2 regions of the Streptomyces sp. NPDC001606 genome follow, and region 2 is predicted to be linked to the other one. Evidence: riboswitches for the same ligand, from Rfam matches in the RefSeq annotation. Region 2 holds a riboswitch; the other holds the start of a gene.
What was found. Region 2 has a riboswitch for S-adenosylmethionine ahead of ACWCV9_RS10795 (aminotransferase class V-fold PLP-dependent enzyme). Riboswitches for the same ligand answer to the same signal wherever they lie in the genome.
Positions count from the first base shown of each region.

Region 1: linked by a shared signal. The riboswitch ahead of ACWCV9_RS00210 (amino acid ABC transporter permease) and the one ahead of ACWCV9_RS10795 (aminotransferase class V-fold PLP-dependent enzyme) in region 2 are both predicted to bind S-adenosylmethionine.

Region 1 covers NZ_JBSFHC010000001.1:37,757-42,610, forward strand. Annotated here, with positions in the region: gene ACWCV9_RS00205 (amino acid ABC transporter ATP-binding protein) at 1-673, opposite strand, end outside; gene ACWCV9_RS00210 (amino acid ABC transporter permease) at 670-1,650, opposite strand; SAM riboswitch class IV at 1,975-2,083, opposite strand; gene ACWCV9_RS00215 (glutathione S-transferase family protein) at 2,149-3,012, opposite strand; gene ACWCV9_RS00220 (putative leader peptide) at 3,236-3,346, opposite strand; gene ACWCV9_RS00225 (aliphatic sulfonate ABC transporter substrate-binding protein) at 3,523-4,581, opposite strand; gene ACWCV9_RS00230 (ABC transporter ATP-binding protein) at 4,624-4,854, opposite strand, start outside.
Region 2 covers NZ_JBSFHC010000004.1:230,975-235,828, reverse strand. Annotated here, with positions in the region: gene ACWCV9_RS10810 (hypothetical protein) at 32-271, opposite strand; gene ACWCV9_RS10805 (rhomboid family intramembrane serine protease) at 426-1,166, shown strand; gene ACWCV9_RS10800 (Lrp/AsnC family transcriptional regulator) at 1,163-1,444, shown strand; gene ACWCV9_RS10795 (aminotransferase class V-fold PLP-dependent enzyme) at 1,481-2,842, opposite strand; SAM riboswitch class IV at 3,020-3,136, opposite strand; gene ACWCV9_RS10790 (undecaprenyl diphosphate synthase family protein) at 3,239-3,913, opposite strand; gene trpD (anthranilate phosphoribosyltransferase) at 4,486-4,854, opposite strand, start outside.

The DNA.
Region 1 (4,854 bases), on a different contig from region 2:
GGGCGAAGCCGATCTCGTGGGTGACGATGACGAGGGTGGTGCCGCTGGAGGCCAGGTCCCGGATGACGGCGAGGACTTCGCCGACGAGTTCGGGGTCCAGGGCGGAGGTGGGCTCGTCGAAGAGGATGACGCCGGGGCGTAGCGCCAGGGCGCGGGCGATGGCGACGCGCTGCTGCTGGCCGCCGGAGAGCTGGCGCGGGTAGGCGCCGGTCTTGTCGGCGAGGCCGACCCGGCCGAGGAGTTCGCGGGCCAGTTCCTGGGCTTCGGCCCGGGCGAGCCGCCCGGTGGCGACGGGGGCCGCGGCCACGTTGTCCAGGACGGTCAGGTGCGGGAAGAGGTTGAAGTTCTGGAAGACGAACCCGATCCGTCCGCGCTGGGTGAGGATGGCCCGCTCGCTCAGCTCCTTCAGCCGGTCGCCCTGCCGCTTCACACCGATCAGCTCGCCGTTGATGCTGACGTGGCCGATCTCGGGCTTCTCCAGGTGGTTGATGACCCGCAGCAGGGTGGACTTGCCGGAGCCGGAGGGGCCGAGGATCACGGTGACCTCGCCCGGACGGACCGTCAGGTCGACGCCGTCCAGGACGCGGTGGGTGCCGTACCACTTGTGCACGTCGTGGACCTCGACGGTGGCGGCTTCGACGTCCGCCAGCGCGTCGGCGGTCTTGGCGGTCATACGGCGGCCTCCCGGCGGATGCGGGCCCGCAGGTCGGTGAGACCGGTGCGGAGCTTCTGGAGGGGCGTGGGCGGCAGGCTGCGGGTGGCGCCGCGGGCGTAGTACCGCTCGACGTAGAACTGGATGACGGAGACGACGCTGGTCAGGATCAGGTACCAGGCGGTGACGACGAGCAGCAGCGGCACGATGTCGCCGGGATAGGTGGAGCCCATGGTCTGCGCGGAGCCGAACAGGTCCAGCAGGGAGACGTAGAAGACCAGCGAGGTGCCCTTGATCAGGCCGATGAGCTGGTTGACGTAGTTGGGGATGATGGAGCGCAGCGCCTGCGGAAGGACGATTCTGCGGAACTGGTAGACCTTGGGCAGGCCGAGGGCGGCGGCCGCCTCGTGCTGGCCCTGGTCGACGGAGAGGATGCCGCCGCGCACCACCTCGGCCGCGTAGGCGGCCTCGTTGAGGCTGAGGCCGACGACGGCGACGACCATGTCGGTGGCGAGTTTCGACTCGTCGAAGGAGAAGAAGGCCGGCCCGAAGGGGATGCCGACGCTCAACGTCTTGTACAGGGCGCTGAAGTTGTAGAGGAAGATCAGGACCACGATGAGCGGGATGGAGCGGAACGCCCAGACATAGGTCCAGCTGACCGCGCGCAGCACCGGGCTCTTCGACAGCCGGGCCAGGGCGAGCAGGACACCGCCGACGAGGCCCAGCACGGCGCTGTAGGCGGTGACTTCGAGGGTGATGAGCAGGCCGTCGAGGATGGTCGGCCGCAGGAACCAGTAGCTCCAGCGGTCCCACTGGTAGAAGGGGTTGGTCACCAGCCCGTGTGCGAACTGGGCGACCAGGACCAGGACGACCGCGGTGGCGATCCAGCGTCCCGGCCTGCGCAACGGCTGCACTCGCTGGGCGGTGAGGGCCTTGGGCGGTTCGGTGGCGGTAGGCGCCTCGGGCAACGTGACGGTGGCGCCAGGGGGTTCGCTCATGGTGGGCTCCGGCTGGGTGGGAACACCCCGGCGGCACGCCGGTGTGCGGGGACGCACGGGTCGGCGGGAGACCGGGAGTGGGAAGGGCGACGGCACACCGCGCGGGCGGTGTCGGTCAGGGAGTGCGGGGGCTGTGGGGAGGTGTCAGCCCCGACAGCGGGCACGGCCCGGTGCGGTACACAGCGCGCTGTTGACGCGGAGCAGATCGACGGCGCGGTCGGCGACGAGCAGGCTCGTGTACGTCCGTACGCAGCCCGGGGAACGGCGTGCGGCCGTTCTGGGAGCTGCGTACATGGTGTCACCGTCACTGTTCCGGCCCTGTGGGCCTCGCGCTTACCGATGTGTCATCGGCCGGGTCGTCACCTGGGGCACCCCACCGCGGTGCGAGGGTTGCCGGTCAGCCAGCCAGGGCTTGTCGCTGACACTCATGACCGTTCTGGGCCGTAGTTAAGACAATGGCCCGAACGTATGTCAACGCCGGTCCACCAGGTGGAACGGCTAACGGGCCGAGTGTGCCGCCCAGTCGAGGATCTGGACGGCCGATCCGGCGGCCTCCAGCCCGCGGCACTGGGCGTGGTGGCGTCGGTCGATGCCGTCGAGGTCGAGGTGGGCGCCGAAGGCGGGGTGGGCGGTCACACGGCGGGCGTAGGACCACAGCGCCGGGTGGCCGGCGATGCGCTGGACCGCGGCGGCGTCGAGATGGTGCCGGTGCACGGTGTCGAGCCGGACCAGGGCGACCCACAACTCGACGTCGGCGGCGGCGACTTCGTCGCGGATCAGGTAGGTGCGGCCGACCAGCCAGCGGTCGAGGGCGCCGAGGGTCTCCAGCAGCGTGGCGAGTGCCATGTCACGTTCCGCCGTGTCCGCTCCCACGGCTCCGGCCCGCTGCGCCGCTCCCTCGATGCCCTCCCTGCACATCTGCTCCACGGCCTCGATCTCCGACTCCGCGTCGCACGGGTAGAGCGAGGGGGCGCAGGTGTCGAAGCGGTGGGCGAGGTCGCGCATGATGTCCCGGTCGTGGGTGCTGACGATCCGCCCGGACCAGCCGTCGCTGAGCACCGGCGCCGCGGCCGGACCGGAGTAGCGGTGCGCGCTCGCCTCGTACAGCGGACGCAGGGCCGAGTAGCCGCCCTCGGGACAGTCGGGGACGGCGGGCAGGAAGGTGACCGGACAGATGTCGTCCAGGCCGAGCAGGGTGTGGGTGACGGCGATGCGCAGGCCGTCGGGACACGCGGTCGACAGATGGAGCCGGTAGCGGCCTGGCACCGGGTAGTGGCCGCTGCGTGCGTCCCTGCCGATGCGGCCGCGGAAGGCGGGCGCGGGCCGGACGGAAACGTGGGCGGCCGGCGTGGTGACGGTCATGACTCTCCCCGAAAGCGGGCGCGGACGTACGCGCGGCGGATGCGACATCGGGCTGGGCCCCGTGGCCGGATCCCCCTCCTTCGCCCGGAGGGCGTGCCCGGCACTCGGTGCCGGGCACGCCGGGGCTACGGGGATACGACGACGGAACCCTGAGCGGGGCTCACCTGGGCACGCCGAACGGCACGACGTTGCGTGGAAGGCGTCGGCGTGGCAGCTGCGCAGGTCAGCCCATGCGGCCGAGCGCGCTGCAGACGCGGAGCAGGTCGATGTGACGTCGGGAAGTCAGCAGAGGCGAACGGCTCACTCGGACGGTGACCGGAGCAAGGCGCCTCATATTTCCCTACCTGTTCGCTAGGATTCCTTACCGAGTGTCGATGCGCCGGCCACGGACGTCAAGGGGTCCGTCCCGCATGGCGGACATCCCGATGGACGGCGGCTCGCCCGCCGTGGCCACCCGGTCGGTTCCGGTCGCTCCGGGAGGGGGTCAGGCATGGGCACTCGCCGGTGCGCTCATGAGGTGACCTTGAGCTTGGAACTGTCGTAACCGGCGGGGAGGAGGTTGTCGGTGATCGATTCGACGTCGACCTTCTTGGTGATCTGGCCCGCGTCCAGGAAGGCGTCGGCGAGGTGCTGTTCCAGTGCGATGTCCGGCTGCTCCACCGGGGTGACCCGGTTCGAGTAGGCGGCCAGGGAGGCCTTGGCGTCGGCGAGCGGGATGCCCTGCTCCTTCGACAGGGCCTGCGCGTACTTCTCCGGGTTCTTGACGCCCCAGGCGAACTCCCGCGACAGCCTCTTCAGGACGTCCGTGAGGGCCGCGCGCTTGGCCTTGTCCTTCAGGGAGGAGTCACTGGCGACGTAGTAACTGCTCGTCTGGTCGATCGGCGGGAGCCCCTTCACCAGGATCCGGGCACCGTTCTTGACCGCGATCGCGGACTGCGGGTTCCAGATCGACCAGGCGTCCACCTTGCCGGTGTTGAACGCGGTCGCGCCGGCCGCCGGGTCGAGGAAGACCAGCTTCACGTCCTTGGGGGTGAGGCCGACGCTCTTCAGGGCGTTGAGGGCCAGACCGTGGGCCGAACTGCCCTGCGGGACGGCGATCTTCTTGCCCTTGAGGTCCGCGGCCGTCCTCAGCTCGGAGCCCTTGGGCACGATGATGTTCTCGACCGCCTGGTCGGGCGTGAGCGAGCGGTTCACGGCGACGATCTTGAAGCCGTACTCCTTCGCGGCACCGGTGATCGGCGGTACGTCACCGACGCTGCCGAGGTCGATGTCGCCGGAGGCGGCGGCCTGGATGAGCGGCGGGCCGTAGGTGAAGCGGGCGAACTTCACCTTGTAGGGGGCGTTGTCGAACACGCCCGTGACCTTGGCCAGTTCCTGGCTGCCGTCCCCGCCGTTGTCGCCGATGGTGAAGGTGTACTTGCTCCACTCGGGGTGCTTGGCATCGCTTGCGTCGGCGGCGTTGCTCAGTGGCGCGGCCGTGTCCGACGACGACGATCCGCAGGCGACGAGGGTGCCCGCCAGGGTGAGCGAGCCGAGGGCGCCGATGAGTCCGGTGGTTGTTCTGCGCATGGTCGTCGTTCTTTCTGTGCCGGGTGAGGGTGTTCGCGGAGGTCAGTGGCGGCCGGCGAGGCCGAGGTCTTCCAGGAGCCGGGCGCGGAGTTCCTCGCGGGCGACGCTCGCTTCGCGGTCGGCGGCGGGGAGCTGGACCTCGTGCGAGGAGCCGATGCGGCCGTTGCTCATGACGACGATGCGGTCCGCCAGGGCGATGGCCTCGTCGACGTCGTGGGTGACGAGCAGCATGGCGGCCTGGTGCCTGGTGCGCAGCGCGCGGACGAGGTCGTG
Region 2 (4,854 bases):
AAGCCGTCCGCTGTACCCGGGGCCGCTCCGCTCAGGAGTCGGCGCCCGGCCTGTCCACGAGTTCCACCTGGTCCACCGCGTTGCACCAACGGCAGCGCACCGACTCGATGGTCTCACTGACCACCTCGCGCTCCTCCACCTTCGGCTCACCCGCCAGGTCGAGGTGGACGTACTCCACCACCTTCGAGGAACGGGTCACGTCGAACCGGGTGAGGTTGCCGCACAGGGTGCAGCGCCAACGCGTCGTGGCGGTCGGCAGGGGAACCGTCATCGTGGCTGTTCGCTTCCTTCTCGGGTCGGTCCGCGCCCGGGGGGCGGACCCGTGTGGCCGTAACCCTACGGCCTGCCGGGGACTCGCCGCCCGTCCGTTCACGGCGGCGAGGCGGTCTATCCCCTTGCGTCCCCTTACGTCATGCTCTGTGTCCATGATCGGCAACTGGAGCACGGCGGGCCGGACCCTGAGGGCGGTCCGGAACACATCGGCACCGATGACCTACACCCTCATCGCCCTGTGCTGTGTGATCTTCGTGCTGGGCCCGGCCTCCGGGCTCACCGGGGCGTACGGCTCCGGGGAGTCCCTGCTCGCCGCGCAGCGCGTGTACTTCCACCGCTGGGGCGTGGTCCCGGCCGAGCTGTTCGAGGGCGTGCCGAGGGCGGCGCTCACCCCGCTCACCGCGCTGTTCGTGCACGGGAGCTGGGTGCATCTGCTCGGCAACATGCTCTTCCTCTTCGTCTTCGGCGCGATGACCGAGGAGCGGATGGGCCGGGTGGAGTACACACTCTTCTACGTCGGCTGCGGCTACCTGGCCCTGCTCGGTTACGCGGCCGCCAACGCCGCCTCGGAGCAGTCGCTGGTGGGTGCCTCCGGGGCGATCTCGGCGGTCCTCGGCGCCTTCCTCTACCTGTTCCCGCGGGCGCGCGTGACCAGTCTTCTGCCGTTCCTTCTCTTCCTGCCGGTACGGTTCCCGGCCTGGGTCGTGCTGCCGTTCTGGGCGGCGCTCCAGTGGCTCTCGGCGGGGCGGGCGGGACAGGGCCCCGGGGTGGCGTATCTGGCGCACCTGGTGGGCTTCGGGCTGGGCTTCGGCTACGCGTGGGTGCGTTACGGCCGTACGGATAGAGTGAAAGCCGCCCCTGCCCAGGCGCCCGAGGGAGAGAAGCAGCCGTGATCACCGCGATCGTCCTGATCAAGACCAGCGTGGACCGGATCCCCGAGATCGCGGAGCAGATCGCTTCGCTGGACTCGGTGAGCGAGGTGTTCTCCGTGACGGGGACCTACGACCTGATCGCGATGGTCAGGGTGCGGGAGCACGAGGACCTCGCCGAGGTGATCCCGGGCCGGATCAGCAAGATCCCCGGCGTGGAGGGCACGGACACGCATGTGGCGTTCCGTACCTACTCGCAGCACGACCTCGAGGCGGCGTTCGCGATCGGCCTCGACTCCTGACCGTCCGGACACCGCCTCACCGGGAGGTACGGCCCCTCACACCGCCGGCACGCAGCGGCCGTCCTCCGTGCGGTACGTCCACTTGGCACCGTCCCTGACCAGTTCCCGGACCGCGCTCACGAACCGGTCGACGTGCTCGTCGGGGGTGCCCGCGCCGAAGCTGACGCGCACGGCGTTGAGGGACTTCTCGCCCGGGGCCGCCTCCGGCGCACCGCACTCGCCCTGGGTCTGCGGGTCGCTGCCCAGCAGCGTGCGGACCAGGGGGTGGGCGCAGAACAGGCCGTCGCGGACGCCGATGCCGTACTCCGCGGAGAGGGCGGCGGCGAAGTGGGAGCTGTTCCAGCCGTCGACCACGAAGGAGATCACCCCGACGCGCGGGGCGTCGTCGCCGAACAGGGAGAGGATCCGTACCTCGGGGATCTCGGCGAGCCCCTCGCGCACCCGGCGGATCAGATGCTGCTCACGGGCGACCAGGGTGTCCCAGCCGGCCTCGGTGAGCGCCTTGCACGCCGACGCGATGGAGTAGGCGCCGATGACGTTCGGCGAGCCGGCCTCGTGCCGGGCCGCGCTCTCGTGCCACGCCACCTCCACCCCGCCGTCCGGGCGCCGGGTGACCGTGCGGCTGGCGCCGCCGCCCGCGAGGTACGGCTCGGCCGCGCGCAGCCAGTCCGCGCGGCCGGCCAGGACGCCGGAGCCGAACGGCGCGTACAGCTTGTGTCCGGAGAAGGCGATCCAGTCGACGTCGAGGTCGCGGACGTCCACCGGCTGGTGCGGGACGAGCTGGGCGGCGTCCACGACGATCCGGGCGCCGTGCGCGTGCGCGGCGGCGGCCAGCTCGCGCACCGGCCACAGCTCGCCGGTGACGTTGGAGGCGCCGGTCACACAGACCAGGGCCGGGCCGTGGGGCTCGCGGCCGGCGAGCGCCCGCTCCAGGGTCTCGACCGCCTGCCGCGGGGTGCGCGGGGCGTCGAGGTAGGTGACCCGGGTGTCCTGCCAGGGCAGCAGGGAGGCGTGGTGCTCGGTCTCGAAGACGAAGACCTGGCAGCCGGCGGGCAGCGCGCGGGCCAGCAGGTTCAGCGAGTCGGTGGTGGAGCGGGTGAAGACCACCTGGTCGCCGGGGCGGCAGCCGAGGAAGTCGGAGACCGTGCGGCGGGCGTTCTCGAAGAGGTCGGTGGAGAGCTGGGAGAGGTAGCCGGCGCCGCGGTGGACGCTGCCGTAGTAGGGGGCGTAGGCGGCGACGTCGTCCCAGACGCGCTGGAGGGCGGGGGCGCTGGCCGCGTAGTCGAGGGCCGCGTAGGTGACCTCGCCGCCGGTGACCAGCGGAACGGTGACATCCCGCCCCAGAACCGGCAGAGGGGCACAAACGGACTGGTCGGCGGCAGCGGTGGAGACGGACATGGCGGAACTCCCGTGAGGCGTGTGGGATCACCGCGCGAGCAGAGGTCGCTCAAGCACGGAGAAAGGGGAAAAGGGTGCGCGGAGGCGGGGCTCGGCGGCCCTAACGCATTCGCTTGCTCACGGAAGACTCCTCGACGACCAGGACCCCTGGTCCACGCTTCGACTCAGCGTGCGAGGGGTCCGCGCTTGCCGTAGACCTCGCTGCCTACGACCTGGTCCTCACCCGGGGCACCCCGCCACGGACGGAGGGTTGCCGGACAGCCGGCCGGGGCCTTGTGGCTGTCGCTCATGACCTGGACAGGAACGTAACGGAGCTGATCGCCGCGCCGCAACTCCTGTCCGCATATCGGGACCTCGGCATGCCGGCGAGGCATGCCGAGGCCGTCGGCCGTGCCGTCAGCTCGACTCGGGCATGCCGGACTCCGGGTAGCCGCCGTAGCGGCGCTCGCGGTTGCGGAGGTCCTTCATCGCGGCGTCGAAGTCGGCCCGCGTGACGTCCGGGAACAGCAGCGGGGAGAAGTACAGCTCGGCGTACGGGGACATCAGCGGGAAGAAGGACGACATACGGACGGCGCCGCCGGTGCGTATGACGAAGTCGACCTGTTCCGGGACGTACGCGTTGCTGGCCAGGATCTCCTCGGTCATGACCGGGATCTTCCCGTTGAGCTTGTTGAAGATCCCGATGACCTCGCGGGAGAGGGACATTCCGAGGATGTAGTGGACCGTGAAGTCCGAGTCGGCGTCCGACGCCTTCCGCATCGTCTCGAGCGATTCGAGGTAGCGTTCCGGCACCAGGTCCAGGGAGCCGGAGTACGCGAAGTTGCAGCTGCCGTGGACGCGCTGGGCCAGGTCGTCGAACGCGTCGAGGAACGTCGTCACCGCGGCCTCGGGGCGGTTGAAGTTCTTCACCGAGGACGTCGTGATGTAGAGGGTCTTGATGCCCTCCTCCCGGGTCCAGCCGATGAACTCTTCGAGCTTGTCCGCCATCGCCTTGTAGCCCTCGTCGAGGGAGACACCGTTTTCGATGGACCAGCGGCGCATGCCGTCGGGCAGAAGCATCAAGTTGGTCACCGTGTTCTCCTTTTGCTGAATGCGCTGGCGCGAACAAGTGCGGGTGTGCGTCGACGGCACGTCCGAGGGGTTGCCGACGAGGGAGGAGAGGGTGTCGCCAGAGTGCGCAGGCCTGTTCCGCACCCGTGCTGGGTGCGGTTACCGGTTCGGTCTGCGGATGTGACGGCCGTCGAGAAGGCCGGAATGGGCAGAGCAAGGGCCGGTGAGAATGTTCCGGCGCTTTTCGGGGCGGTCGGTGCCGCCCGGTGGTGAAGACACGCGCATCACGCGCGGAGTCGCATAAAAACGGTGCGGAGCCGAGTCGGCTCAGGTATGGACCGGACGTAATCGACGGTCCGGCGGCGTCGGATTCCTATTCCATGGCTGGGTACAGCTGTCCCTCATCCATGCCCCCGTCATCCCTTCGTTGTCCCCGTTCAGATGCGTGCTCCGGACAAAGCGGAGGCACACACATCACCACGAGGGAATGCACTTGACGCTAGCATATCCCCCGACCCGGCCGGCTGATCAAGATCTGACGCCAATTTCCCGCAGTGCGGGGCGACTTGTACGGCCGCCCCGCCGGGCGGACGTCAGGCGTTGGTGGCCGCGACCCAGCGCTTCAGGAGCCGGCCCGCCGCCCCGGAGTCGATCGACTCGGCCGCGCGCTCCATCCCGTCCCGCAGCTGCTCCGCCAGGGACCCCGGGCCCGGCTCCAGGGCGACCAGCGCGGCCGCGGAGTTCAGCAGCACGGCGTCCCGCACGGGTCCCTTCTCGCCGTCCAGCAGCCGCCGCGCGACACCCGCGTTGTAGGTGGCGTCCGCCCCGCGCAGCGCCTCGACGGGTACCAGTTCCAGCCCCACGTCCCGCGGGTCGAAGGCCTCCTCGGTCACCTTGCCGTCGCGTACCACCCACACCCGCGAGGTGGCCGTGGTCGTCAGCTCGTCGAGCCCGTCGTCGCC